Regions from separate parts of the Pseudoalteromonas sp. SWXJ133 genome, predicted to be linked through region 1. Evidence: predicted binding sites of a transcription regulator. Region 1 holds the regulator's gene; each other region holds the start of a gene.
The links. Region 1 encodes LexA, which represses DNA repair genes until DNA is damaged. Its sites were predicted from a motif close to TACTGTATNNNNATACAGTA; they were not measured.

Region 1 (9,938 bases):
AAGGGAGGCAACATAATCAGCCTGCGTAAATGGGTTATTAAGAGTACGTGTTGCAAGATGCTCCCCATGAACTTTATCAAGAGGAATAGCGCTCATGACTAAACCGCCTAATAGCCAAGCTAAAATTTGTAATGTGAGCAAATAACCGAGCCATTTATGTAACTTGCGAGCATACTTAAATATTTTTTTATTCATGTTTTAGTCTTATTATTTTTAGAGGCTAGTTTATTACATTAATGGGATTAGTTACTGCGACATTTTGTCGCAGTTTAAACTATAGCTTACTGTAATCATTTAAAAATAAAAAAGATTACACTTAAATTGCTAACATGACTTATTTGTTTAATTGAGCTGAGTGTTTGATATCCAGCTAGCTTTAAACGCTAAAAAATACTTAAAAGCTGCGAAATATCTATATAAAGTGGTTAATAGAGCATAGTTGATTTGGTATAACGGTAAAACTGCGTTAAAGTTTGCAATGAAATTATTAGAGGATAAATACGAAACGATGTCGGAAATTCAATTTTTAAATGTAGATCTTGAGCTTGAATCAAAGCAAGATATTAGTTTGCTAGTGGCAGACTTGAAAAAAGTCGCGACGATTTTACATTATGACAAAGACGAATACCGTCAATTAGCGCGTATTGAAGCAACAGGTGTAGTAAACACGCCTGACAAAGCAATAAACCATATATGTGAGCTTATTGAATCGTGTTCGCGTAACGCGCTAAAGCAATGGTTAAGCTGTTCACGTAGAACGTTTGATATTGGTTTTGAATCAGGCACTTCCCCTAAGTGCTTTAATCAAGCCTTAGATGCAGATACATTACTACGTATATCTGCGATTGGTGCGGGTATGGAAATTACAATTTACCCAATCGAAAAGTAACTACCTTCGCTCTACGACTGCTGCGGTCATTTTTGATACGCAGCACAGCTCATTGCGGCTATTTGTAATTTTTATTTCCCACACTGAACTACGTTTGCCAATATGAAACGCTCTTGCCGTTGCTGTTAAAGTGCCGTTGCGAGATGCTTTTAAATGACTTGCGCTAATTTCCTGCCCCACGCAGTAAAATTTTGTAAAATCGACAACAAAGTTAGCTGCATAGCTGGCAACTGTTTCGGCAAGTACAACGTTAGCACCGCCGTGAACCATTCCCATTGGGTTATGATGCTCAGGAATTGCCGGCATAGTGGCTACTAAGTAATCATCACCAATTTCAGTGACTTCTATTCCCATGGTTTTCATTAATGTTCCTTGGCCATCAATGCCTTGTTCTAACTGCTTGCACAGCTCTAAAGTGATGGGCTGGTACCAAATACTCATAATGACTCCTTTGCTTTTTTAATCATTTATAAACCTAGCTTTAGTTATATCCCTAAAATGTACACAAGTGAAATTACTTTGGCTATTTTAAGGCTTAATTTAAATTTGCGATTTTTATTTAACTGTATATACTCACAGTTAAATGTACTGTATGGAAAACCAGTTGTATGCGACCATTAACGAACCGCCAAGCTCAAATACTCGAACTAATTAAAGTTTTTATTAAAGACACTGGTATGCCTCCTACACGTGCTGAAATAGCGCAAACATTAGGTTTTAAAAGTGCCAATGCTGCTGAAGAACATTTAAAAGCACTTGCTAAAAAAGGCGCAATTAAAATGAAACCAGGTGCAAGCCGTGGTATTCAGTTAATTGAAGAAGAAGAGCCAGAACAATTAGGTTTACCGCTTATAGGGCGTGTTGCTGCTGGTTCACCTATTTTGGCGCAAGAGCACGTTGAAAGTCACTGCAAAATCGATCCATTAATGTTTAAACCGGCTGCAGATTTTTTACTACGCGTTAACGGTATGAGCATGAAAGATATTGGTATTATGGATGGTGATTTACTTGCTGTACATCGTACTCAAACCGCTGAAAACGGGCAAGTTGTTGTTGCCCGCCTAGACGAAGACGTAACTGTAAAACGTCTTGAGAAAGCGGGTCGTAAAGTATTACTTCATGCTGAAAACGACGATTTTGAATCTATTGAAGTAGATCTTGAGAATGAGTCTTTTAATATTGAAGGCTTAGCCGTTGGCGTTATAAGAAACGCTGATTGGATGTGACTTTAAAAATAGCTTTTAAACAAGCAGTTTTATAAATGCGTACTAATTAGTACGCATTTTTGTTTTAAATTCGCACTAAAAATAGGGCATAAATAGCTCACTGACAATTTAAGCTGTAAACTTTTTTGCACTTATATTTTCCCCCTTCGAATGCGTTAAACCCCTTTGTTTTGCTCATCTTTTGAACTTACTGTTACCTAGTTGGTTATTGATTTTTTATTAATTACTCAATATCACCTGATTGTTTTTTATACTAAAACTTGCTTGTTGTTCATTTTTTAGCTAATTATTAATGTGCTGAGCTAATAATAACTCACAGCTTTTTAGTTTTGAGAACACACAATATACACAAACCCGTTGTTGGCGCAGCAAAACCAATCAATATTAAATGAGATTGACTAAAAAAATAAAAATAACGAATTGGCGTTTAAGCCGTACGCCTCTTCGCTTTGCATTCGCAATAGCATCAAAGGAGCCGTCACATGGGTAAACTGACCTCTACCTTGTGGCTTATATTATGTGTTTTTTCGCACCCAGTTTTGGCTAACAGCCAATACAATATGCGCAAAGGCGTAACCGATATAAGCAATAATGTATATCAGCTGCACATGACCATATTTATAATATGTTGTGTGATTGGGGTGATAGTGTTCGCAATTATGTTTTGGGCACTTATTCATCACCGTAAATCTAAAGGGGCTGTACCTGCCCAATTTCACGAAAGCACTAAAGTAGAAATACTTTGGACTGCAATCCCGTTTGTTATTTTAATTGCTATGGCAGTACCAGCCACTAAAACCCTAATTGCAATGGAAGATGCCAGCAAAGCTGATCTCACTATTAAAATTACAGGCTCGCAATGGAAATGGCATTATGAATATATGGGTGAAGATGTAGAGTTCTACTCTATTTTATCTACCCCGCAAGATGAAATAGCGAATCTTGCAGATAAAAATCCTAACTACTTACTTGAGGTTGATAAACCTCTCGTACTGCCAATAAATCAAAAAGTAAGATTTTTAATGACTTCTGACGATGTTATTCACTCTTGGTGGGTACCTGATTTTGCAGTTAAAAAAGATGCGAATCCCGGCTTTATAAACGAAACATGGACGAACATAAATGAAGAAGGTACTTACCGAGGCCAATGTGCTGAGTTGTGTGGTAAAGATCATGGCTTTATGCCCGTTGTGGTGGTCGCTAAATCTGAGGCTGATTTTAAAACGTGGCTTGCAGATGCAAAGCAAGCTAAACAAAAAGCAGCATTAGCAGATGCCGCATTACTTGATAAAACCCTCCCAAAAGAAGAATTAATGACTTTAGGCGAACAAGTATATATGGCCAATTGTGCTGCATGTCATCAGCCTACTGGCATGGGGTTACCGGGTGTATTTCCTGCACTTAAAGGCAGCCCTATAGTGCTTGGCGATATAAAAGATCACATTGATGTAGTTATCCATGGGCGACCCAGTACGGCAATGCAAGCATTTGCCAAACAGTTATCTATAAAGCAATTAGCAGCGGTTATTACTTATAAACGTAATGCGTGGGGTAATGATACGGGTGATGTTATTCAACCGAGTCAAATACAGGCAGCACTTGATGCCAAAGTGGAGGCGAACTAATGAGTAGCATAGTAGAACAACCTAACGCCAATGAAGCTCATCATGCTCATCACCCAGCTAAAGGTTTTAAACGCTGGCTTTACACAACTAATCATAAAGATATAGGTAGTTTATATTTAATTTTTTCGCTGACCATGTTCTTAATTGGTGGTGGAATGGCCATGGTGATCAGAGCTGAATTATTTCAACCAGGTTTACAGTTGGTCGATCCTCACTTTTTTAATCAAATGACCACAGTGCATGGTTTAATTATGGTGTTTGGTGCGGTTATGCCGGCCTTTACAGGCCTTGCTAACTGGATGATACCACTCATGATTGGCGCGCCAGATATGGCATTGCCAAGAATGAATAACTGGAGCTTTTGGATTTTACCGTTTGCGTTTTTAATCCTATTGGCATCGTTATTTATGCCTGGTGGGGGTCCTGCATTTGGTTGGACTTTTTATGCACCACTGTCTACAACATACAGTAATGATAATACTGCATTGTTTGTATTTGCCGTACATATTATGGGGATTAGTTCAATAATGGGCGCAATCAATGTGATTGTAACCATAGTGAACTTACGTGCCCCAGGCATGACATGGATGAAGTTGCCCTTATTTGTATGGACGTGGTTAATTACTGCCTTTTTATTAATAGCGGTAATGCCAGTGCTTGCAGGGGCTGTCACTATGGTACTTACCGATAAGTATTTTGCGACCAGCTTTTTTGATGCCGCAGGCGGTGGCGACCCGGTGATGTTCCAACACATTTTTTGGTTTTTTGGTCATCCCGAAGTATACATAATGATTCTTCCTGCCTTTGGCATTATATCTACAATAGTACCTACCTTTTCTCGTAAAAAACTTTTTGGCTATGCCTCAATGGTATACGCCACATCCTCCATAGCACTATTGAGCTTTATTGTATGGGCTCATCATATGTTTACCACTGGGATGCCGGTCGCTGGCGAGTTGTTTTTTATGTACGCGACCATGCTTATATCGGTACCTACAGGAGTAAAAGTATTTAATTGGGTTGCCACAATGTGGAAAGGCTCAATAACTTTTGAAGTGCCAATGCTTTTTAGTATTGCGTTTATTGTGCTGTTTACCTTAGGTGGCTTTTCGGGGTTGATGCTGGCAATTACACCTGCTGACTTTCAGTACCACGATACTTATTTTGTAGTGGCGCATTTTCATTATGTATTAGTAACAGGGGCTGTATTTTCGATAATGGCGGGGGCCTATTACTGGCTGCCCAAGTGGACGGGCAATATGTTTAATATCACGCTAGCTAAATGGCATTTTTGGCTATCGCTGGTGAGTGTGAACGTATTGTTTTTTCCTATGCATTTTGTAGGGCTTGCCGGTATGCCGCGTCGAATTCCCGATTATGCACTTCAATTTGCCGACTTTAACGCAATCATAAGTATTGGTGGATTTGCCTTTGGTTTATCGCAATTGTTGTTTGTAGCTGTGGTAATTAAATGCGCGCGTGGCGGTGATAAAGTGCCTGCAAAAGTATGGGAAGGGGCAGAAGGGCTTGAGTGGGAAGTTGACTCTCCAGCGCCATATCATACTTTTTCTACGCCGCCGGTAATTAAGTAATGACACACGCACCGCTACTCAAACGTTTGGTACTTATTTGCATAGGCATGTTTGCCTTTGCCTTTGCTTTAGTACCTTTGTATGACGTGTTTTGTGATGTAACAGGGCTTAATGGAAAACCTTCGCTTGAGCAAGCAGAGCAAAGTACACAAATAGTACAAAATCGAGAAGTCGGCGTTAGCTTTACTACTCACGCACAAAGTGGTGCACCGTTTGAAGTTAAATCAAAAGAATACAGTGTAGTGGTAAAACCCGGTGCAATGCGTGAAGTAATGTTTAGTGCTAAAAATAACAGCAACCTAGATAAAGTAATGCAGGCTGTACCATCAGTCTCGCCAGGTAAAGCGGCAAAGTATTTACACAAAATAGCCTGTTTTTGCTTTGTTCAGCAACCTCTAAAAGCAGGGGAAGAACTTGAATTTAAATTACTTTTTTATGTTGATACCGCACTGCCGAGCGATATTGAAGAATTAACTTTATCTTATACCGTATTTGATATTAGTGAACAGCTGGTGGCAAGTAACAACTAGCTTTTTAAACTAGTGTGAAACTAGGAGTAAATAAAATGAATCAAGAATATGAGCATTATTACGTACCTGAGCAAAGCCCATGGCCTATTGTAGGTGCTGTTGCATTGTTTTTTATTGCAGTAGGGGCAGGCTTGACTGTTATGAGTGTAGGTAAAGAAGGTGGTAGCGGGGTTTATCTGCTTTATGCCGGTATTGCTGTACTTGTGTATATGTTGTTTAGCTGGTTTAAAAATGTAATTAATGAATCGGACCAAGGTTTGTACTCAGCACAAATGGATCGCTCTTTTAGACAAGGTATGAGCTGGTTTATTTTTTCTGAAGTTATGTTTTTTATGGCCTTTTTTGGTGCGCTTTTTTATGCACGCGTATTGTCGGTACCTTGGCTTGGAGGCGCAGGCAATAATGCAATGACTAACGAGGTTTTATGGCCAACTTTCGAAGCTGTTTGGCCGCTAGTTTCAACACCTGCTGGTGAAACTACTCAAGCTATGGGCTGGCAAGGCTTACCGCTTATAAATACCTTAATACTGCTTACTTCCTCAGTTACTTTACATTTTGCCCACGTAGCGATGGAAAACAATAAACGCACTCCACTTAAAGTTTTTTTAGGCGCTACTATTTTATTGGGCGTTTGCTTTTTAGGGCTGCAAGTTGAGGAGTACATGCATGCATATAATGACCTTAACCTAACGCTAGATGCGGGCATTTACGGTAATACGTTCTTTTTATTGACTGGTTTTCATGGCATGCATGTAACGTTAGGAACCGTACTTTTATTTGTAATATTTTTACGGATATTAAAAGGGCACTTTACTAAAGATAAGTATTTTGCTTTCCAAGCAGCTGCTTGGTATTGGCACTTTGTTGATGTGGTGTGGCTGTGTTTGTTTGTATTTGTATATGTGCTGTAGCGTTTATTGGCGAATTATTTGCTTTAATAAAACCAAGTTTAAGCGCTGCAATAACAACAACTAAAACAACGACCGAAAACAATACGCGACGACCTAAAAAGTGAGACATAGGTCGTCCCCCAGTTTTCCCTGACACCATAATAAACAATGCTCTAAATAAGTTAAAAAGTATAAATATTAACAACAGTACGATAATAATTTTAATAATCACTGAGTTGACCCTTTATGCAGTTCGTTTTATGGCACAAACAAAAGCTTAGTTCACTAATCACACTTTGTATGGTTGTGGTTGTTGTACTTGTGTGTGTGCGACTAGGATTTTGGCAGTTGGAGCGGGGTGAGCAAAAACAGCAGCAACTAACCGCTATTGCTAAGCAACATACTCGTGGTGTGATGAGTTGGTCTCAATTACATAACCTGCCTGATAGCTGGAACAAAACAGGTGTATTGGTTGAGTTAAAAGGGCGGTTTGTACAAAACCAATATTGGCTTTTAGATAATCAAGTTTATAACGGACAAGTAGGGTACGACCTACTTGCTTTACTAAAGCCAGCCAGCGAAGAAAAAGTGATTTTAGTTAATTTAGGATGGGTAAAAGCGCCTATATCTAGAGATACACTGCCAAAGGTTACTCTGCCTACAGGTGTTTTTATTCTTAAAGCGCAAATAAAAGAAAATAACCTAAGTAGCTTTACGCTTGAAGATAAAACTACAAATAACGACTTACCTACAAGAATCCAATCTATCGACTTGAATATGCTGAGCACTCAAAGCCAGCAATCATTAATTAATTTTATGGCTTACAGACAAGGTACTGGTGATGAGATTGCAACACCTCATTATGAGGCAGTTGTTATGAGCCCTCAAAAGCATAATGCCTACGCTGTGCAATGGTTTTTAATTGCTATTGCATGTGCTGTTGTGGCTATTTTTGCGAGTAAAAAAAGGACACATAATGAAAAATAACCCCCTTGTGTTGTTTGTGGGCTGCTGCGCTATCCCATTAATTTTGGCATATGGCGCATTAAAGTTTGATTGGTTGCCTACTGCAATTACTAATAATGGCGAGTTTTTAAGCCAAGAAATAAAACTTAAAAATTGGCCGCAAAATAATCCCAAGCAATGGACTATCGCACTTAATTATTCAAACGAATGTAACACCCCATGCAGCGAACAACTCAATGCACTTAATAATTTATATGTGGCACTTGGTAAAAACCAAGGCAAGGTTGATATGGCTGTAATGGGAAGTCTCGACAATAAAAATCTACCATGGAAAATTATTACCGAGCAACAGAGTTTAAATCCTGCAAGTTTATATTTAATTGATCATATGGGGTTAGTGGTACTTGAATATCCCTTTAAGGTCGAGCCACAAGAAAACCGTTTAGTACAAAAAGGGTTATTAAAAGATCTAAAAAAATTACTTAACTATTCTCGTTCTAGCTAACTAAGTTGAGCTTAAGTTGGAGTATCTGATGTATAAAAATTATAAAAACTTAGTATTAATAACAGGATTACTCGCTTTGATTGTAGTTGCTTTAGGTGCGTACACCCGCTTAAGTGATGCAGGTTTAGGGTGCCCCGATTGGCCTGGTTGTTATGGCTTTTTAACGGTACCTAAGCATGAGGCTGACATAGCCTTAGCAACTCAAAGCTACCCCGATATGATGTTCGAAACCGCAAAAGCGTGGAAAGAAATGATTCATCGCTACTTTGCAGGTGCTTTAGGCTTACTTATTTTAGGTTTATTTGTGTTGGCTTTTTTAAAACGCCAATATTCAACTACGCCAGTTAAATTGCCTTTGGCTTTACTTCTACTAGTGGTGTTTCAGGCTGCCCTTGGTATGTGGACAGTAACCATGAACCTTCAGCCGCTTATTGTAATGGGCCACTTATTAGGTGGCTTTAGTATTTTGTCACTTATAACGCTTTTATATTTACGGCTAACCGCAAAACCTATTATGGGTGGCGATAGCGGCGCAAAACGCTATTTCTGTTTAAGTTTAGTAGCGCTCAGTGTATTAATTATCCAAATTGCACTTGGTGGTTGGCTGGCTGCAAATTACGCCGCTCCACATTGTAGTGGTTTACCATTGTGTAATTACGCACAACCGTTTTCATTGAGTAGCGTATTTCAATTACCACTTGAGCACAGTAATTATGAGTTTGGTGTGTTATCGCAGCAAGCGCGTATGTCTATTCATTTATTACATCGCATTTGGGCACTCGTTACTTGCATTGTTCTGGCGTTAATTATGTGGAAAATATACAGCCAAGCGTACTCTAAAAAAATTAAAAATTGCGTTGTGAGTGTATTACTTGTTCTGCTTTTCCAAATTAGCTTAGGGCTTATTTTAGTACATTGGCATATTCCGTTGGAAGTTGCACTGGCGCATAACTTGATGGCAGCCATACTGTTATTAAGCATGGTTAGGTTGTGTTATTACCTAAAATCACGCACATAAAGGGGAAATATGATGGCACTTATAATTGATAAAAAAATACTGCTACCCGTTGATACTCAATCGCTAATTTCGCGTACACATAGTTTGCTGCAAGACTACTTAGCAATTAGTAAATTTAAAGTGGTAGCTATGCTGGTGCTAACAGCTTGGGTTGGTTTAGCGCTGGCTCCCGATGTAGGGCGCGGTATGGTCGTACAGTTTATTAGCTTGTTAGGTATAGGGCTACTTTCTGCTGCTGCAGCGGTTATTAATCATGTGGTTGATAGCGAGATAGACTCAAAAATGGCGCGGACTCGTCATCGCCCTGTGGCTAAAGGGCGTTTAAGTAAAACACATGCGCTTAGTTTTGCAGCTGTTATTGGGGTTGCTGGTTTTATTATGCTGATGGTGTGGGCTAATACCTTAACCGCTATATTAACGTTATTTGCATTGGTAGGTTATGCATTTGTTTATACATCATTTTTAAAGCGTGCAACGCCGCAAAATATTGTTATAGGTGGGTTGGCTGGCGCAATGCCTCCATTATTAGGTTGGGTGTCAGAAACAAACCAAATGGCAGCAGCCCCTTGGTTACTCGTAATGATAATATTTACCTGGACCCCACCACACTTTTGGGCGCTGGCTATAGCACGAAAAAGTGATTATGAACGCGCTAAAATCCCTATGTTACCAGTAACTCATGGTATCGATTTTTGTA
Region 2 (9,938 bases), on a different contig from region 1:
TTCATCAATATTATTAATATAAGTTCTTTCTTGCGAATTTTCATAAGCTTTAACTCCAACTAAGTCGATCACTTTGGGCTTAAATGTTTCAAATGCAGTTAATGGCTCGCCTGTAGTATTTAAAGCCTCAAACATATCAAATGCATAGGTTTCGTTGGTAGCAACTACACTTGTAACAGCTACTCTGTCTAGATAAAAATTAACTAAAATAAATAAGCGAATGATTTTATGAAATTTACTTTTTTCACCCTCGGTAATGTTCTCAACAGATGCTAGGATAGTTTTTGGTACTATTTTATCTAAAAGACGAATTTGTATTTCATCATTAGAAAGAATATCTTCTATTGCTGGGAAGCGATAAGTGTCATCTCCTCCTTTATTTATTATCAAATCTATTTTTTTACTTAATGAATTAACATTATCAATCACTCTTTCATGCTTAGCTAAATTCTCCTTAGGAATATGCTTTGGTATTTCATAATTAAGTACTCCTCTCGGCTTAAGTTGGAGATCTGAGTGAATATAAGTTAGGAAATTAAATAAATAACTAGCAATTGGAGAATCATATTGTGCTGTCTCAGAGTCTGTTGACCATTGGTCCGCATAAGATCTAGTTACTTTAGGATAATAACGATATTTTTCATCACTAGAAAAACGATCAATTTCCAAAACTTGTCTTAAACGATTTAATATTGGATTTACAGTATTTTGTATCCAAGAATTCAGCTCCATAGAAGTTGAACTTATTTCATACTGTAATGCGACAAGCTTTTGATAATAACACGTAGCAAGTAAAGAGAGAGTTGTAAGCCTTTGCTGGCCATCAATAACGGACATAACTTCTGACGGTAGCTCACCATGTATATATGGTTTTATAGTTTTGTGGTCTGTATCCAAAATTGAAATGATAGTACCAATAAAAGTAATAGCATCTTCATGCTCATATAAAGAACATATCCCACCGCAAATATCTTCAAATAATCTCGCTATATTGTTTTCATCCCATGAATACTCCCTCTGGTAGGCTGGTATATAAAATCCAACTGTTCCTTTTGATAGGAATAATTCGAATACACTTTTTGGATCAGCTGTGAAAACTTTATCTAACTGGCTGGCCATATTTTTCCTTTACTAATTTATAATTATAAAATTCTTAAAACTTCACTTTTTCTACCTGGCATATAAACTTCTATCTCATCGTAAGCATACTGTTTGATATAAGAATATAAATTAGCCTGTAGGCTCTTAATTTCTTGACGATAAGGTGCAGGATCATCAGCTAATTCATCATGTAACAGCCTTGATATTTGACCAAACCCTAAATTCCTATCCGTTTTATTATCTAAAATTTGTTTTTTTATCCAGTGATAAGCTTTACTTCGTTTGAACAACTTAGCAGCCTCGAATGAATTACCTTTATTAGCTTCTATCTGAGCAAATGGTAAAGAGGGATTTAACTCATACTCATAAGTACTGATACCGGGTGGGGTTAAAGGAAAGTCAGATACGAATAAATCAGAAGATTGGGGGAGTATTTCTTCAGGCCAACTAGAGGGAATAAAAGACGCCTCTTGATGCCTGTATTGCTCTAAAAACAAGTCCATTCTTTCAAGAGTTAATATATCTAAAGGTACTGCTGCATTTACTAGTTTATTAATAAAACGATTAGACTCTGTACAGCCTTCAACTCTAGTGCATGCTTCGTAGTTACTTTCAGCAACAATAGCGAGCCCTTTACCAGTGAGGTTAGCACTACCATTGAATATTAAATCATCATCTATTTGGTAGATTTTCGCATGTAAGTTTAATAACGCTTTTACATGATAACCTTTTTGAACAGCTCGCTTTATAGTGACAAAATCACTAGCCCCACTTAAAAAGTCACTTGGTATCAACCTACCAATAAGTGAAACATTCGAGCAGTCGGCAGTAAGTAAACTATCCATCCAATCAAAGCCAACTTTAGAAATAAAAGCTGATGCAACAACTAATTTTTTACAAGAAGGCAGAACGACTTCTAAATCAGTTTTTAATTTATCACCCGAAAATAAATTACTCAAAATTTATACTCGCCAATTTATCTTCAAGAAACTCACTCAATCGAGAAACATACTTTATATCTCGCTCTTGTACCTTCTCATTAGTTGTTTCAAATGTCATTTGACACATACTAATGATGAAAAAATCTATTATTTGTTTTTGTTCTTTTGATGACTTTGAATAGACTTTTTCATAAAAAGGGTGACTTCCATTTATATCTATATACAAATGATTATTTAAAAAATTAAACTCAAAAGCATCATGTGATTTATTTTTTACAATCTGGATACTTGTATTCAACTCTTTTGGAAACTGCAAAGCTACTTCGGCGACTTGCTGTTCTAGAGCATTACGAACTATAGGATCTTTTGTTCTTTTTTTTAAAAAATAGCTTACGGGATCAAATAGTGTTTTCATATTCTACGCCTTATCTAAGGCTAACAACTTTAATATTGTTAGCCTTACCCATATTAAAGGTCTAACTCTTCAAACATCTCTTCAATAACTTCACCCCAGTCATTACGTGCTCGTTCCAGTTGGCGTCGTTTATTTTCATTAGTTGTAGAGTCTTCCATCACTGCCCAAGCTCCTAGCAGCACTTTAAATATCATTTTATCTTTATCTGACATTTGGCTTAAGAATTTTGTGTATAGCTCGTGCTCAGGATTAATAATAAGTACAGCAATACCTTGAAGGTTTTCTACTTCGAAAAAAGATTGATTAGAAGTTTTACTATATTGAACACTTATTCTAGATTGTAAATCTTCCATTTTCTTGGCAGTTAATTTTGCATTTGTTTCATTATATCCAAAATCATCTACTAATTTCTTTTCTAATTCCTGGTAGTTAGGTTTTTGTGAAAGAGTATTACCTGGACTTATCTCATCACGCTTATTCATAACACTATTAACAGTGAGACTAACTTTATCATCCTCGGTTAGATTTTCACTCTCGCTTTTAGTTCTTGTAGTAGTTAAAGCACGTGCTCTTTTTCTTGCATTGTTAATCGCTTTTTTTAATTTACTTGAAATCTCAAAAAGAACAGCGCGCTCTTCATCATTGTTATTACGGAGATACTCTATTATTGCCCCCTCATTATCTAAAACACTCTCATCATCAATATCCATTTTTTCAGCAATTAACTCTTTTAAATTATGAGCATGCTGCTTATTATTAGTGACGCCTAATACTTCATCTAATGAAGGAGGAATATCAATTTCAACTCCCATGAACCGTGTTTTAGTTGCATCATCTTTCAAAAAAAACTCATTTGATATAAGTTCAATTTCTCGATCAGCACGCATCACTGAAAGACCAAAGTTACGCTCACAGTTTTTTCCATATATCGTGTTACCAGCTTTATTTTCAGGGCTACTTTGTAAAATTCGCTTTATAATTTCTTCTCTTGCAACTGAGCTACGTATGCATATCGTATGTCTTGCTTTTTGAAATTCGACTTGAAACTTAAAATTTTCAAGCTCTTCAAAAAATGTAGGCTCCTCGTCTATGTGTAGGCCCGGCAATTCTGGTAGAGCAGAGTCAGCAATCAAGTAAAGTGGGTCATTTGCTTTAATAAAACCTGTTTTAGTTTCGCGTTCTAATGCCTGCATTTTAGAACCACCAAAAGTATCAAAAACTTTAAATTGAACTGAACACTGACCTTTAGAGATAAACCTACGGTACATTCTACCTATTTCATATTGTGATTTAGCAAATAATGTTGAAGAGCGCTTCCACTTTAATTTATCTAGATTTGACCATAAAACAAAGGTACCTGACTCAGGCATGTCTCCGTCAAACATCGAATCTAAGTATTTCTCGGGCATTTCGACTAGAGTTGGTTCAGGTAAGTCACTATAAATACCGTCTATAATTTCCTGAACATCTAAATATGTATAATAAACCTCATGTTTATTTTTCCAACTCCATACTTGAATTCTTTTACATTGAGAAACAGATGCATTAGGTAAACCCATACCAAACTTACCCATTCCTTTAGTATCGTCATTTAATAAGTTGCCATCTTTATCTTTCTCACGGCCAGACTCGCCAAAACCCAAAGCTGAAGCTAATAAGCTCTGTGACATCCCAGCCCCATTATCGACAATAGCAATCTCTTCAATAGTTCTTTTTTGATTTTCAAAAATTAAGATTTCAACTTTATCTGCTCCCGCCTGAATTGAGTTATCTGCTAACTCAGCAATCGCGTAAGCGGTATCTTTATAGCCGTTAGAGCGCGCGGAAATAATATATTGTTTAGGGTTTACTAAAGACATTCTATAATCCTTTAAAGTTTTTCATTTTCAAGCTCTGTCCACATTTCATTCCAATGCTTAAAAGCTAAATTAACATTATTAAACTCTGATATTTCATCTAGCACTGTATAAATACGTGCCGTTTTAGGAGTTAAAGAGGGATTACCGCGTAATGCGCGGCCTATCATTTGTAGATATAAAACTAAGGAGTTAGTGGGTCGAGCTATAATTGCAACATTTGTTTCTGGAGCATCAAAGCCCGTAGTAAGCATTTCGCAATTCACTAAAACATCTAAATCACCATTCTTATAATTATCGATAATTTGAGTTTTTTCTTCAGAAGTAGTGCTTTTACTATCAACAGATGCAGCTTTAACGCCCATGCAACATAAAGAAAAGGCTAAGTTTCTTGCATGCTCAATATCACAAGCAAAAATAATCAATTTTGACTGATTGCTTTTTACTTCATGAACTGCTGTTTTAAGAATAATAGAATTACGATTGTTTGAACTGCTAAGTTTTTTTAACAACTCACTCTCAGTGAAATGACTTACAGCACCTGTATTTTTATAAATATCTATATCGTCATAATTTAGTTCAATAAACTTAGGATCAGCTAGATAATTCTCTTTTATCAAAAACTCCATTGGTTGATAAGGCGCAACATCCATAGTAATTTTATTATTACCAAAAAGCTCAGCAAGAGCTTTATTTTCTGGATCTAATTCAGGTTTATCGTCTTTATAAACACGCCCAGGCGTAGCCGTTAAACCAACTAACTTAGCTTGTGGAGAAAACTCCAAAAACCGCTCTAAAACGTCTTTATAAGTCGAAGCTAATGCTCGATGAGCCTCATCAAAAATAACTAATGTTATTTTTTTATCAAATGCGGCGGTTTGGTGTGGTGTCATTGAGTTGTAATAAGAAACTAACTTTTGTAATCCCCCTACAACAAAGCCGCTTTTGATACTTTCCAGTGAAAAGTTATTAGAACCATAATAACGACCTTGGATAATTTCTCTATTACCCAACTTTTGCCAAGCTTTACTGAATTCTTCAGATGCTTGTTCACATAAAATTTCAGAATTAGCTAACCAAAGTACCATTGCATCTTTTTTTGTCATTAAATGACGACATGCTATGTGCATAGCTGTTCGGGTTTTACCAGCGCCAGTAGGTAGGTGAATTATCGCTTTATTATTATTCCCAAACTCTATCGAATTAAATACCTTATCAGATATCTCTATTTGATAAGGATATAACCCATACTCAGGCTTTACAGTGCGGAACGCTTTATATTCTTCGACTTTATTGCTGGAATCTATAAAGTTTAACCCTAAAGAATTTAAAAATGTAACTAGCCCGAGCTGTGAGTTGCAGAAATTTTTTACATTTACGTAGTGTTCAGGATTAATTTCGTTTACATAAGAGCCGTTTATTTTAAAAATTATTTCATTAAGGTCTTCTTTACTCAATCTATCAATAAAATACTCACGGCTTGTTTTAGCTAAAAGTAACCGCGCTGGATTTGAGTTTATTATTGCTTGAACTAATAACTTTTGCTGATTATTTTCATCATAGTATGACTTGTCTATGTTCAAAGTATTCTCAAAGAATGACAATGAATCTTGACCTGCGAGAAACTTTAAAGCATTAACACTAAAACAGTTTAGACACTTTTGAAACACATCTTCTCCTTAAGATTTAAAATTAAAAGCATTTATTAACTTCACACAATTAAGTTTGCATTCATATTTCCAGAGACTACAACAAAAGTATGTACCTAACAAGGTGTTATAATCATAACTAATAACTACTGTACATAAATACACATTCTGAGATAAAGTTCTTTCGCTGCTACAAAAATAAAGTTAATATTGCTCTTGGACATTCTCTCCAATTAAAGGTTACAAAATTAGCATGAAAGCGAAATTTACAGGGCATGACACCTTCCCTTTACGCTACGGATGGCTATTCAAAGCTATTAATCACTTGAATAATAAAAGCAATTTTTCGTCTAGCGAAGACAGTATTCGCAATTCTGTTGTTGAATTAGGTGTTGGTAAAAATATGGTAAAGGCGATTCAGTATTGGGCTGAATCAAGCAACGTAATAAAAAGAAGTCCTCAAAGTGAATATGGTCATTATGTGACTGATAGTGGTAAATACTTGTTTGGCGCCTTAGATAAAAAAGGACAAGATCCTTTTTTAGAACTGCCTGGTTCTATTTGGTTACTGCACTTCTGGTTAAATTTTAATAATGAAAGCCTCACAGCTTATCGTTACTTTTTTAATTATTCTAATGTTCAATATTTTGAAAAAAGTAAACTTACCGATGATTGCTATGACGATGCAAAACGATTAGTTAAAACAGAAGTTGGTAATCCTAGTACTCTAAAAAAAGATGTGGACTGCTTTTTAAATACTTACAGTAAAAAACAAAAAAATAGTACTGCTAAAAAAGTAACTAAAGTTGATGAAGATCACTTTACTTCGCCTCTTTCTGAGTTGAACTTATTGCAAGATAACGGGGGCGGATTCTATATAAGTAATCTGTCTGAGCGCCCTGAATTACCTGTTGAGATATTTATTTTTGCGTTACTTAAATTTTTTAATAACGAAACTCAAGATTCAAATGTTGGCACTATCGATTTTGACTCGCTTCTGACAAAACCTTGCTCTCCGGGAAGGATTTTTAGGCTTTCAGAGTCGGGCTTAGGTCAAAAGTTAGACGAAGCTCAAGAATTTACTGATAAGCACGTAACTTGGGTTGATTCACTAGGATTGAGACAGGTAAGTATATCAGATGATATAAAAGGCAATGCTATCAAACACTTAGATATGTACTACGGTAAATAATATGTCAGATACTTTAATTACAATAAATCAACGCTACAAAAGTTCGACACGAATTGATACTGAGAGTACTGATTTTTCTCCGTTTATTGATGAATTTGTATTGCATGGTACAGCCATTAATGTACTTGATACTATTAGTCGTGAATTTGAAAATAGCACTCAACGCGCTTTTACTATTACTGGGCCTTATGGGTCTGGTAAGTCAACCGTGGCCTTATTTTTATCATGCTTACTTTCTATAGATGTTGAGCAACGTACTTATGCATTGCAAAAGCTGAATAGTGCTCAAAATATTATTACTGATTTTGATAAACGCTTTGCATTAAAAAATGGCTGGCAAACAGTTAAGCATGTATGTGGTTTAGAAGCGCCAGCGAACAGTATTTTAATTAGCTTACTTAATGCGTTTGATGAAGACTTTGATAAAACAGAAATAGCTGATTTTGATGATGATAAATGCTTAGCTGAAATAAAAAAATTATTACAGAAACCCAGTAAAAATGAAGACGGTGTTTTAATTTTACTTGATGAAATGGGTAAAGCTTTAGATTACCAATCCCGTGAGAACAAAGACCTACATTTATTTCAATCTTTAGCCGATATTGTACAACAAGCAAAACGCCCTGTGCTGCTTATGGGTTTTTTACATCAAGCTTTTTCGGATTATGCTAAAAATAAAGATGTTAAAACTCAAAAAGAATGGAGCAAAGTACAAGGTCGCTACCGTGATTTGAGCTTTAACCCATCAATTGATGAATCTTTAACTCTCGTTGGTGACTCTATTTATAGAGCACCGAAAATAGCTGATGCTATTGAATCAAAGTATGCCAATTTAGTTAATACTGTAAGCGGTGCTTTTGCTAATCAAAATAAAAACGTCAATGCACTTAGTAAAACATTACCATTAGATCCTATTGTTAGTTTATTGCTTGGCCCTGTTTCTCGTCGTCGTTTTTCTCAGAACGAGCGTAGCTTATTTGGTTTTTTAGCCTCACATGAAAAACATGGTTTTAGAGAGTTTTTAAATAATAGCTACAGTGAGCTTAATGAAGAGCTAGCTTTGTATCGCCCAGAAATGTACTGGGATTACCTTTACCATAATTTACACCATTTAATTGTTACCTCTCAAGATAGTAAAGCGTGGCTCGAAGGCTCTGATGCAATATATAGAGCAGAGCAAAAAGGTGGCGTGCTCCATATAGCTATTACTAAGCTAATTGCGCTATTAACTATTTTTGGTTTTCATCATCAGTTACATGCAAAACGAAACTTTATAAAAGAGTATTTTGTATGTCGTGGCTATAAAATTGAAGATGTTGATGATGCGATTGCGGAATTAGAAGCTAGTACTGTTATTATTTATCGCCAGAAACATGACGCTTTGTTTGTGTTTCAGGGCAGCGATATAGATATTAATAACCTTATTAGTGAACAGGTTGAGGTTGTTAGTGAAGGTATTGATTGGACTGAAGCATGTGCGACACCACAGAATATTTTAGCGACAGCGCATTACCATAAAACAGGTACCATGCGCTGGGCAACAACTAAACTTTTAAATAAGTTTGATGCTCAAGTATTTGAGTCGTTTGTCACAAAACCTAAAACAGGTGAAGCATTTTTATCTTTTGTTCTACCAACAAATCCTGATGTTGCCAAAACACTTAAAGAAAATGCTAAAACAATGCCATTTGTTGTAATTGGTACTTTTAATGATTTTAGCAATTTAAAAACCGCTGCAATTGAGTTGATAGCCCTTCGCAAAATATTAAAAGATGAGAAAAAAATTGCTCATGATCTAATTGCTAAGAATGAGCTTGAGAGCCGAATAAAGTTTGCGCAATCAAATGTAGAGACTGAACTACAAAATGCTTATAAAAATGCTCGCTGGTCATACTTAGGCAAGAAATTAGCATTACTTCCTGTAACAAAAATAGCGTCTGATATTGCGGAGGTCATATTTAGTAAGTCGCCTCCGGTAATAAACGAGTTAGTTAACCGATCTAAACCTTCGGGCAGTGCAAACAGTGCAATACGAAAATTAATGAATGCAATGTTTGAGAACGGCGATAAAAAAGATCTTGGGTTTGATGATAAATCATTCCCTCCAGAAAAGGGTCTTTACCTATCTTGTTTGAAGAGTAAAGGTTGGCACTGCGAAACGCCTGAGGGTTACTTATTCCCGAGTGAGTGGAGTAAAGAGTCTATAAGTGCTAATCCCAAAATGCATGAATTATTTGAAAGTGGTTTTGAGTTCATAAAAAATAACTCAGCGACAAAACATGTAACAATGGCCGAGCTTTATGAAATGTGGATGTTACCACCATTCGGTTTAACCGCAGGCTTGTGCCGTATATATGGTTTAGCATTATTGAAGGCACTTGAAGGGCAAGTAGCTTTTTATGACTGGGATTCGACAAAGCAGTTTGTTTTTATACCTGAACTTGATGAAGAATTAGTTAATAAAATATATAAACACCCGATTGAAGCTGGCGTTAGGTATTTTAAAATATCAGAAATCCAAAGCCATTTACTGGATAACCTTGCTAAAGCAACTTTAGGTGAAGCCAAAAAAGATGATGCCATTTTAAATATTGCTAAGCATATTGTAGGTATTGTTCATAAACTACCTACATGGGTAAAAAAAACAAGCGGCGAAAGCTTTACTAGCTCAAATGAAAGTGGGTTAACTAAGCAAGCTAGAGACTTTAGAAATAAAGTGATCGCCGCAAATGATCCATATAAATTAGTGTTGGATGATTTACCCGCTGTTTTTGGCTTCAAACA
Region 3 (9,938 bases), on a different contig from region 1:
TGGCTTAAACCACAAATGAAAGAAAACCAACAATGGTACGGCGTTAAAGACCGTCAATCACCTATTTCAAATAGTTTAAACCGTGCAGAGAGCTTTTTATTACTTGCCGGCCTATTAGGTATTATTTTAGCCGCAGTGGCTATAGCCGTTTCAGCAAAACGTTATTGTGAACGACAATACGACCCAGTAGCGATGATGAAAACGCTAGGCGGTAGCCGTTCAATGATCCGCAAAATATACATGCTCCATTTATTGCTTGTATGTGCAATGGCGGTAAGCATTGGGCTTTTAATTGGTTATGGCTTGCAAGAAACAGCAACAAGTTACTTATCAAAAAGTATGGGCACAGAGCTACCTTTAGGTGGCTTTAAACCGTGGCTGGTGGCTATTAGCACTGGCGTAATTTGTGCTGTTATGTTTTCTATTAAACCGTTATTTGATTTATTTGATATTCCACCGCTTAGAGTGCTGCGCCGTAACTTAGGTGACAAGTTGGCAGTAAGTCGTGTGCATTTAGGCATGAGTGCGCTAACTGTGTTTTTATTAATGTGGTTATTTAGTAACAACATAAAAATAACGCTTATTTTGTTTGCCTCAACGCTTGCGCTAATTGGTGTGTTGTTTTTGATATCTAAATTAATATTTGGTGGCGGTCGAAAATTAGGGCTTAAGCCAGGTAACAGTTGGTCGCTTGCAATTGCATCTATTCAAAAGCGTGCAAATGTGAACGCGGTACAGTTAATTAGTTTTTCGTTAGCGATTAAATTACTGCTGTTTTTAGTGGTACTTAAAAACGACATGATATCTGATTGGCAGTCGCAACTTCCTGCCGATGCGCCTAATGCGTTTTTAGTTAATATTACGCAAAATGAGCTTGAGCCAATTAATGAATATTTAGCTCAAAAAGATATTCAAGTATCAGAGTTTTATCCCACTATTCGTGGGCGCGTAAATGCGGTGAACGGCGAGTTGGTAGCACGTTCTGTATCGCTGCAAGACAACGAGAAAAAAGACGAAGAAGCACGTGCCGGTATTGGCCGTGAGCTAAACCTTACATGGCTTAAGGATGTACCAGATCAAAACGAAGTAACACAAGGCGCGTGGTTTGGTGAAAATGCAACAGCCGAAGCCTCAGTAGAGGAGTCGATGCTTGAGCGTTTAGATGTTGAAATAGGCGACACGCTTACATTTTTAATTGGTTCGCAGTCGTTCGACGCTAAAATTACCAGTGTTCGTAAAGTTAATTGGGCTACGCTTAAACCTAACTTTTTTATTATTTTAAGCCCAGATGTACTTGCAGATTTTCCGGCAACGTATATTTCGTCGGTACGCATAAACCCAGAGCAAAAGCGTGACTTTAGCCAGTTACTGCGCACTTACCCAACTATTACAGCCATTGACATTGATAACTTTGTTAAGCAAATACAAACAACTATTTCGCAAGTATCGCTCGCCATTGGCTTTGTACTGGCTATTGTAGTGCTGTGTGGAGCGCTTGTACTTATATCGCAAGTGCAAGCTAGCTTGGGTGAACGTATGCAAGAAATTGTAATACTACGAACACTTGGTGCTAAAAGCCGATTAATTAAAAACGCGACCTTGTATGAGTTTTTATTACTCGGTGGTTTAGCCGGTTTAGTCGCAGCATTTTTTAGTGATATAGCACTTTTAATTGTGCAGCAACAAATGTTTGATTTAGCCGGTAAGCTACACCCACATATATGGATTATTGGGCCGGTAGCGGGCGGAGTATTTGTAGCAGGTTTAGGCTATTTAATGATTGCTCGAACACTTAAACAAAACACTCAAGGATTAGTGCGTGCCCTAGGGTAAGCTTAAACTAACATGCTCCTTCTAATGCCCACCTAACACGTGGGCATTTTTGTTTTCTTTGTACTGGTAATTTATACAGTGCTCTGGCATTATTAGCGTAATTTAAAAATAACAATAATGAGAATGCAAGTTTGGCCATTATTTTAGGGATCGATCCTGGTTCACGTTTGACCGGATATGGCGTTGTTGCCCACCAAGGTTCTAAATTTACATACTTAGGCAGTGGCTGTATTAAGCTAGCTGATCATCCTTTTCCGGTTAGACTTAAAATGATCTACCAAGGCATTACACAGCTTATTGAGCAGTTTTCACCAGAAACCTTTGCCATCGAAAAAGTATTTATGGCGCATAACCCCGATTCTGCTTTAAAGCTTGGCCAAGCTAGAGGCGCTGCTATTGTAGGCGCTGCAATGGCCGACTTGCCCGTATTTGAATATTCAGCTAGGCAAATTAAGCAAGCAGTAGTAGGTAACGGTGGTGCAGATAAAACTCAAGTGCAACACATGGTAAAAAATATTTTAAAACTACCCGGTACGCCACAGGCCGATGCAGCTGATGCACTCGCTATTGCGATTTGCCACGCTCACTCAGAACAAAATTTAATTAAACTAGCGGGTAGCGCAAGCAAAACCGTTAGAGGACGATTAAGGAAATAACTATGATAGGCCGCTTAAATGGTATTTTAGTCGAAAAACAGCCACCAGAAATATTACTCGAAGTAAGTGGTGTCGGTTACGAAGTACAAATGCCAATGACCTGTTTTTACGATTTACCAAAAATTGGTGAAAACGCGATTGTTTACACCCACTTTGTAGTGCGTGAAGATGCTCAGCTATTATTTGGTTTTAATAATAAAGTTGAGCGTGCCTTGTTTAGAGAGCTATTAAAAGCAAATGGCGTTGGTCCAAAACTTGGCTTAGCTATTTTATCGGGCATGTCGGCAAAGCAATTTGTAAGCTGTGTAAATAACGAAGACTCAACGTCGCTAGTTAAATTACCCGGTGTAGGTAAAAAAACAGCCGAGCGTTTAGTACTCGAAATGAAAGACAGATTAAAAGATTGGGGTAATGATTTATTTACGCCATTTAGCGACAGCGCAGTAATAGAGCCAATGAGCGATGCGACAATAGCTAATAACGCAGCCGATGATGCCGTATCGGCACTGCTTGCATTAGGTTATAAATTGCCACAAGCTCAAAAAGCAGTAAAATCGATAAGCAAACCCGATATGTCTACTGAGGTTCTTATTAGAGAATCTTTAAAATCAATGTTGTGAGTAACCCATGATTGAAGCGGATCGCTTAATTGATGCGACTGAAAAAACAAATGAAGACTCTATAGATCGTGCAATAAGGCCTAAACTTTTAGCCGACTACAGAGGCCAGCCTCATGTTAAGCAACAAATGGAAATTTTTATTGAAGCTGCCCGAACCCGTGGTGAAGCGCTCGATCATTTATTAATATTTGGCCCACCTGGGCTTGGTAAAACCACGCTTGCAAATATTGTCGCCAACGAATTACACGTAAGTATTAAAACAACATCAGGCCCTGTACTTGAAAAAGCAGGCGATTTAGCTGCACTACTTACCAATTTAGAAGAAGGCGATGTACTTTTTATCGATGAAATACACAGGCTAAGCCCGCAAGTTGAAGAAATACTGTATCCAGCAATGGAAGACTACCAGCTTGATATAATGATTGGTGAAGGCCCAGCTGCGCGTTCTATTAAATTAGACTTACCTGCATTTACACTTATTGGTGCCACTACGCGAGCAGGCTCGCTTACATCGCCACTACGTGACCGTTTTGGTATTGTGCAGCGATTAGAGTTTTATTCTGTAGAAGATTTGTCGCACATAGTCGGGCGCTCTGCACATTATCTTGGTTTAGAAATGTGTGACAATGGCGCAACCGAAATTGCACAACGCTCGCGCGGTACACCACGTATTGCAAACCGTTTATTACGTCGTGTACGCGATTACACACAGGTAAAATCTGACGGTACAGTAAACGCCGAAGTAGCTAAGCAAGCGCTTGATATGATTGACGTAGATAAAAGTGGCTTTGATTATATGGATCGCAAATATTTACTCGCCATAATTGAAAAATTTATGGGCGGCCCAGTAGGGCTCGACAATGTTGCTGCAGCTATTGGTGAAGAGCGTGAAACAATAGAAGATGTGATAGAACCATTTTTAATTCAGCAAGGATTTATTCAGCGTACTCCGCGTGGGCGAATAGTGTCTGACAGTGCATACCATCACTTTGGTTTACTTCCTAAAAAAGACTAGCCTCATACACATTACTTGCTGTGGTTTATTGCGCAGCAGGTAATTGACTTAGTACCCCTTTCTTTCAAATATTTATACAAGTTGGTATTTTACCCAAAACCTCAACACACTGTTGCAAATGTTACTTAAAAATTTATGCGCTTTATGGTTAACTGTTAATTCACAGGGCGTTAAGACTCGCGAAGCTATCCTGCCTTTCGCTCAAACTAGTAAGCGAATTACTTATCGTAGATTGAGTAAAGCGATTATTAGTTTATAAATATAGTGTGTAGCGTAGTAAATTGCAGGCAAAAAAAGCCCGCAAAAAATGCGGGCAAACAACAAGTTGAAGGAAGTAATCCAGGGAACTACGTTTTACTTAATTTGGTTTTATCCAGAAAGAGTAAAACAATGTAATACGATAAAATATCATATTACTAAGAACTTGGCTTAATGAAGCTATCTCATTCAGTGCGCTAGTTCGGTATGGGAGAATAATACGTAAGATCACCTTTTTATTCAAACTAGAAAATTTGTATTTTCAGATTATAAAAACTAATCCGGTGAATTTTATTGTTGTTTTAATCTTGCGCGTTAATTAATCGTTAAATTTATAAGGTTATGAAATTTATAGCTTAAGTGATGACTTTCATTGTGGCTCGGTATTAGTTTTACTATTACATTAAGACGGGGCTGACAACTTTTGAGTGTTTATGCTCTTATTTTGAATAAACGACGCATTTTATGACGTTTTGCTTATATATTTACGCATATTTATAGTTAGCGAGTTTATTTAAAAGATTAAATAAACTGCTGAAGCAAAGGGAAATGCTAACTAAAGCTGTTTTTTAACGTTTTTTGTTGCCTATTCATAGCAATATCGTTGTCAGCTTGAAATGGAGTAGATACACTAGATGCAACTTTTGGCCGTGTAAGCGGTCATATCTACACAAATTAATCAATTTGCCGTATTTTGAAATTACTTAGGAGTTTAACGTGGGATCAGGGCTTAATTTTTTAGATCTAATTTTAGAAGCAAGTTTGCTTGTTCAGTTAGTAATGTTAGGGCTAGTTGCCATGTCTGTAATGTCGTGGACAATTATATTTCAGCGTAAAAAAGCAATATCAGATGCACTATCAAATGCTAAGAAATTTGAGCAAAAATTTTGGTCCGGTATTGATTTAAGCAAATTGTATAACGAAATATCGTCACGCAGCGGTCAGTCTCAAGGAATTGAAGCCTTATTTACTTCAGGCTTTAAAGAGTTTGCTCGTCATAAAAAGAATACATTTCAAAGTGCGAGTATTGTTATGGAAGGGACGCACCGTTCTATGCGTGTTGCGCTTTCTCGTGAAATTGAAAAAATTGAATCTAGCTTATCGTTTTTAGCAACGGTAGGTTCTATTAGTCCGTATATCGGTTTGTTTGGTACAGTGTGGGGTATTATGAATGCCTTTATTGCACTAGGTGAAGTTAAGCAAGCTACATTACAAATGGTAGCACCCGGTATTGCAGAGGCACTTATTGCGACTGCTATGGGTTTATTCGCGGCAATCCCGGCCGTTATTGCTTATAACCGTTTTTCAAACAGTGTTGAAAAGCTTGAGTCTCACTATATTAACTTTATGGAAGAGTTTGCTAATATTTTACACCGTCAAGCAGCTACACAAATAGAGGCACAAGCGAATGTATCAGCGTAAAAAGCGCCGTCCGGTCGCAGAAATTAATGTAGTACCTTACATTGATGTAATGTTGGTATTACTTATTATATTTATGGCAACAGCACCGCTTATTACACATGGTGTAAAAGTTGATTTACCTAAAATGGAAGAGTCTGATTTAGTTGATACTAAAGATACTCCGCCCATTATTGCTTCAATTGATGCAGAGGGTAAATATTATGTAAGCGTAGGTACTGATCCAGAAGAACCTATGGAAGCACTTGATGTAGCTGCGGTTATAAAATTACAGTTAATGAAAAACCCTGATGTGCCGGTCATGATCAAAGGCTCGGGTAAGGTGTCGTATCAAGAAGTATTATTACTAATGGATTTTTTGAAAAACGCAGGCGTACCATCAGTAGGATTAATGACTGAATCCTTTGAGGGGAAGTAGCTGTATGAATAGTTCAGTAGTAAAATCGATAGTACTTCATTTAGGAATTGGTGGTTTTTTGTATGCGTCTGCAAATATTCATCCGCCAGCACCTAAAGTAATGGAAGTAACGCTTAATTCGGCTATACCTACGCCAGATAAAGCGGTGTCGGCTGTTACAGTTGATCAAAAGCAAGTTGAGCAAAAAATTGCTGAGCTTCAAAAGAAAGAAAAAGATAAAAAAAGTGCTGAAGACAAACGTATCCGCGATTTAGAACGCAGAGCGGCAAATGCACGTAAGCAACGCGAATCTGAATCTAGGCATATTAAAAAGCTAGAGCTAGAGCGTAAAGCTAAAGAAAAAGAAACTGCCGAGGCGCAAGCACAAGCTAAAAAAGCACGTGCTATCGAGCAAAAAGAGCGCGCTAAAGCTAAGCAAGCTGAGAAGCAAAAGCAAGAAGCTGAAAGTGCAGCAAAAGCAGCTGCTGATAAACGTAAAACCGAAGAAGACGCACTTAAAAAAGCAGAAGCTGAACGTAAAAAACGTGAAGAGGAAGCTAAAGAGCGTGCAGCCGAGGCAGAACGTAAACGCCAGCAAGCAATGCAAGAGCAAATGTTACAAGAGCAACTTGCCAAAGAGCAGGCTGCCCGTAGTAAAATACGTCAGCAACAAGTGGTGAGCGAAGTTGATAAGTACCGTGCATTAATTATGGCGCGTATTCAGCAAAACCTTCTGATTGATCAAAAAATGAAAAACCAACAGTGCCGAGTCAATATTCGTTTAGGCTTTAATGGTTTGGTGACTCAAGTTAAATCATTAGGCGGCGACAAGTTGGTATGTGAAGCTGCATTAAGAGCTGTGCGTATGGCCGACACATTACCGGTATCTAAAGATAAAGACGTATTCGAACAACTTAAGAATATCAATTTAACAATCAAGCCAGAATTTTAAAGGAATGATATGTTCAACAAAATAAAGACAGCCTGTTTAGTGTTACTTTTTGGGTTTATGGGTGTTGCTAATGCAGCCCTTGAAATTGTAATAACTGAGGGTGTAGATGGTGCAAGACCTATCGCTATAGTACCTTTTAAATATCAAGGTATAGGTCCAATCCCTGAAGAATTAAGCAGTGTTATTGCTGCCGATTTAATGCGCAGCGGAAAATTTAAACCTGTAGATGTAGCGCAAATGCCACAACAGCCAAGTAAAGATGGCGAGATTGATTACGCATCTTGGGTTAATAAAGGGGTTGAAGCCATATTGGTCGGCGAAGTTGAACAGCAAACTAATGGGCGTTACTTGGTTCGTTATGAGTTGGTTGATGTTATTCGCGGCCAAATTACCGGTGGCAATACACAAATGATGAGCAATGGTAAATTAATTAAAAGCCAAGGTCATATTTTAGAAGCGCGTGAAAGTGTTATTGGTGAAAGTGGCTTCCGCCGTTACTCGCACCGAATCAGTGATGTTATTTACGAAAAATTGACTGGCGAGAAAGGTGCATTTTTAACTAAAATTGCTTATGTAATAGTACGAGATAATGACCCTAAGCCGTATCAACTCGTTGTTGCTGATTATGATGGTTTTAATGAGCAGGTGTTACTTCGCTCAAAAGAGCCATTGATGTCGCCAGCATGGTCACCAGATGGTACTAAGCTAGCGTACGTAACGTTTGAAAACCGTCAAAGCCAGATTTATATTCAAGATATATACACCGGTAAACGCGAAATAATAGCAAGTTACCGTGGTATTAATGGTGCCCCGCAGTTCTCACCAGATGGTAAAAGGCTATTATTAGTGCTTTCTAAGGATAAAACGGGTGCAACAGAAATCTACATGCTTGACTTAGCTACACGCAAAGAAACACGCTTAACAAATCACCGTAGCATAGATACTGAGCCATCTTGGCATCCAAATGGTCAAGATATCGTATTTACATCTGAAAGGGGTGGTAATGCTCAGATTTATAAGTTAAATTTAAAAACAGGTCGGTCACAACGACTCACCTTTGATGGAGATATGAATCTTGCCGGTTCTATATCTCCAGATGGAAAAGAATTAGTGATGGTTAACCGTACTAACGGGCAGTACCATCTTGCTAAGAAAGAGCTGGCTACAGGTGCGTTCCAAGTATTAACAAGAACACGCCTAGATGAATCACCGAGCATAGCGCCAAATGGTTCGATGATTATATATAGCACGCTTCATAATAATAAACAGGTACTTGCGCTAGTATCGATGGACGGCCGTTTTAAAGCACGGTTACCTGTGCTAGACGGACAAGTAAAGGCACCAGCTTGGTCGCCATACTTACAGTAATATTACTGGTTTACTCAAAATAGGAATCTACTCAATGCAACTTAACAAAATACTTAAAGGCCTGCTAATTGCTGTGCCAGTAATGACATTAGCAGCTTGTAGCTCATCTTCAGATATAGACGAAGGTGCTGCAAATCAATCAAATCAAGGCGTTGTTGAGCAATCAATGAACAATGATACAGTTGAAGTAGCGACAATTTCTCCAGAACAACAAGCCGAAGAGCAACTTCGTCAAAAATATGAAGCACTTCGTCAAGAGCAAGTAATCTACTTCGATTTTGATACTGCAACAGTTGAAAGCAAGTATGCAGACTTACTTCGTGCACATGCTGAGTTTTTAGTTCAAAACTCATCTGTTAAAGTACTAATCGAAGGCCACGCAGATGAGCGCGGTACTCCTGAGTACAATATTGCACTAGGTGAGCACCGTGGCCAAGCAGTTGAAAAATACCTATTAAGCTTAGGTGTTTCAGCTAGCCAAATGTCAGTAGTAAGCTACGGTGAAGAGAAGCCAATGGTTAAGTCTCGCACTGAATCAGCTTTCGCTAAAAACCGCCGTGCGGTACTAGTTTACTAAGATAAGAGATATTATGAAGCCGAAAATCATTTTGGCAGCCATGATATTGAGCGGGAGCACCCAGTTAATGGCTGCTCCCGCTCCTGTTTCAGAAGCTGCGAGTTCACAATCAAGTATTGAGAAGCGATTAGCGTCGCTTGAGAATATGATGCAGTCGCGTAACTTTTTGCAAGTTGAGTTACAGCAACAGCTTAACTTGTTACAAGACGAAGTAAGCCAAATTCGAGGTGTAACCGAAGAGCAAAGCTACAAGCTCGAAAAAGTACTGCAGCGTCAGCGTGAGCTGTATCAAGAAATTGAAAACCGCGTGAGCCAAGCTTATACACAGCCAGCAGCAGCTCCTGTAGCTAATCATACGCAGCCAAACGATGCACAGACCTACAGCAATGATTTGTCTGAAAACGAAGCGTATGAGCGTGCTGTCGCGTTAATAATGAAAGATAAACGCTATGATCAAGCAATTCCTGAGTTTCAAACGTTTTTAACTACTTATCCAAATTCTGTCTATGCGTCTAACGCGCATTATTGGCTAGGGCAGTTGCTTACTATTAAGAATGACGGCGTAAAAGCGGTGGAGCACTTTAAAGTGGTTGTTAACGAATTCCCAAATTCAAATAAACGCCCTGATGCAATGTTAAAGTTAGGCACGCTTTTACAGGATCAAGGTTCAACAGCACAAGCACAGAGAATATTGAGCGATCTTATCAATCAATACCCGAGTACAACTGCTGCAAAACTAGCAACTGATCGTTTAGGAAACTAAAGTTCACTGGCGATTAAATTTCTAGTTAAGGCGAGCAAACTACATGGAAACTCTCGAAGAATCTTGGATTTGCATGTAGT

Region 2: I6F40_RS05700 (DUF4007 family protein) is a predicted target of LexA. The motif match lies at 6,110-6,129, and genes of this name have one in related genera.
Region 3: ruvC (crossover junction endodeoxyribonuclease RuvC) is a predicted target of LexA. The motif match lies at 1,895-1,914, and genes of this name have one in related genera.

Annotation. Positions count from the first base shown of each region.
Region 1 is NZ_JADYXJ010000036.1:13,261-23,198, forward strand. Features, by position in the region: gene I6F40_RS18855 (membrane protein) at 1-195, opposite strand, end outside; gene I6F40_RS18860 (hypothetical protein) at 509-889, shown strand; gene I6F40_RS18865 (PaaI family thioesterase) at 890-1,330, opposite strand; gene lexA (transcriptional repressor LexA) at 1,498-2,115, shown strand; gene coxB (cytochrome c oxidase subunit II) at 2,598-3,740, shown strand; gene ctaD (cytochrome c oxidase subunit I) at 3,740-5,332, shown strand; gene I6F40_RS18885 (cytochrome c oxidase assembly protein) at 5,332-5,862, shown strand; gene I6F40_RS18890 (cytochrome c oxidase subunit 3) at 5,898-6,773, shown strand; gene I6F40_RS19860 (DUF2909 family protein) at 6,676-6,984, opposite strand; gene I6F40_RS18900 (SURF1 family protein) at 6,999-7,739, shown strand; gene I6F40_RS18905 (transmembrane cytochrome oxidase associated protein) at 7,729-8,223, shown strand; gene I6F40_RS18910 (COX15/CtaA family protein) at 8,252-9,241, shown strand; gene cyoE (heme o synthase) at 9,254-9,938, shown strand, end outside.
Region 2 is NZ_JADYXJ010000005.1:146,225-156,162, reverse strand. Features, by position in the region: gene I6F40_RS05725 (DUF262 domain-containing HNH endonuclease family protein) at 1-1,119, opposite strand, end outside; gene I6F40_RS05720 (phospholipase D-like domain-containing protein) at 1,143-2,060, opposite strand; gene I6F40_RS05715 (hypothetical protein) at 2,053-2,457, opposite strand; gene I6F40_RS05710 (ATP-binding protein) at 2,511-4,316, opposite strand; gene I6F40_RS05705 (DEAD/DEAH box helicase) at 4,328-5,983, opposite strand; gene I6F40_RS05700 (DUF4007 family protein) at 6,216-7,154, shown strand; gene I6F40_RS05695 (hypothetical protein) at 7,156-9,938, shown strand, end outside.
Region 3 is NZ_JADYXJ010000020.1:38,792-48,729, forward strand. Features, by position in the region: gene I6F40_RS14175 (ABC transporter permease) at 1-1,833, shown strand, start outside; gene ruvC (crossover junction endodeoxyribonuclease RuvC) at 1,965-2,489, shown strand; gene ruvA (Holliday junction branch migration protein RuvA) at 2,492-3,109, shown strand; gene ruvB (Holliday junction branch migration DNA helicase RuvB) at 3,117-4,124, shown strand; gene tolQ (protein TolQ) at 5,100-5,804, shown strand; gene tolR (protein TolR) at 5,791-6,219, shown strand; gene tolA (cell envelope integrity protein TolA) at 6,224-7,150, shown strand; gene tolB (Tol-Pal system beta propeller repeat protein TolB) at 7,160-8,518, shown strand; gene pal (peptidoglycan-associated lipoprotein Pal) at 8,553-9,095, shown strand; gene ybgF (tol-pal system protein YbgF) at 9,109-9,858, shown strand.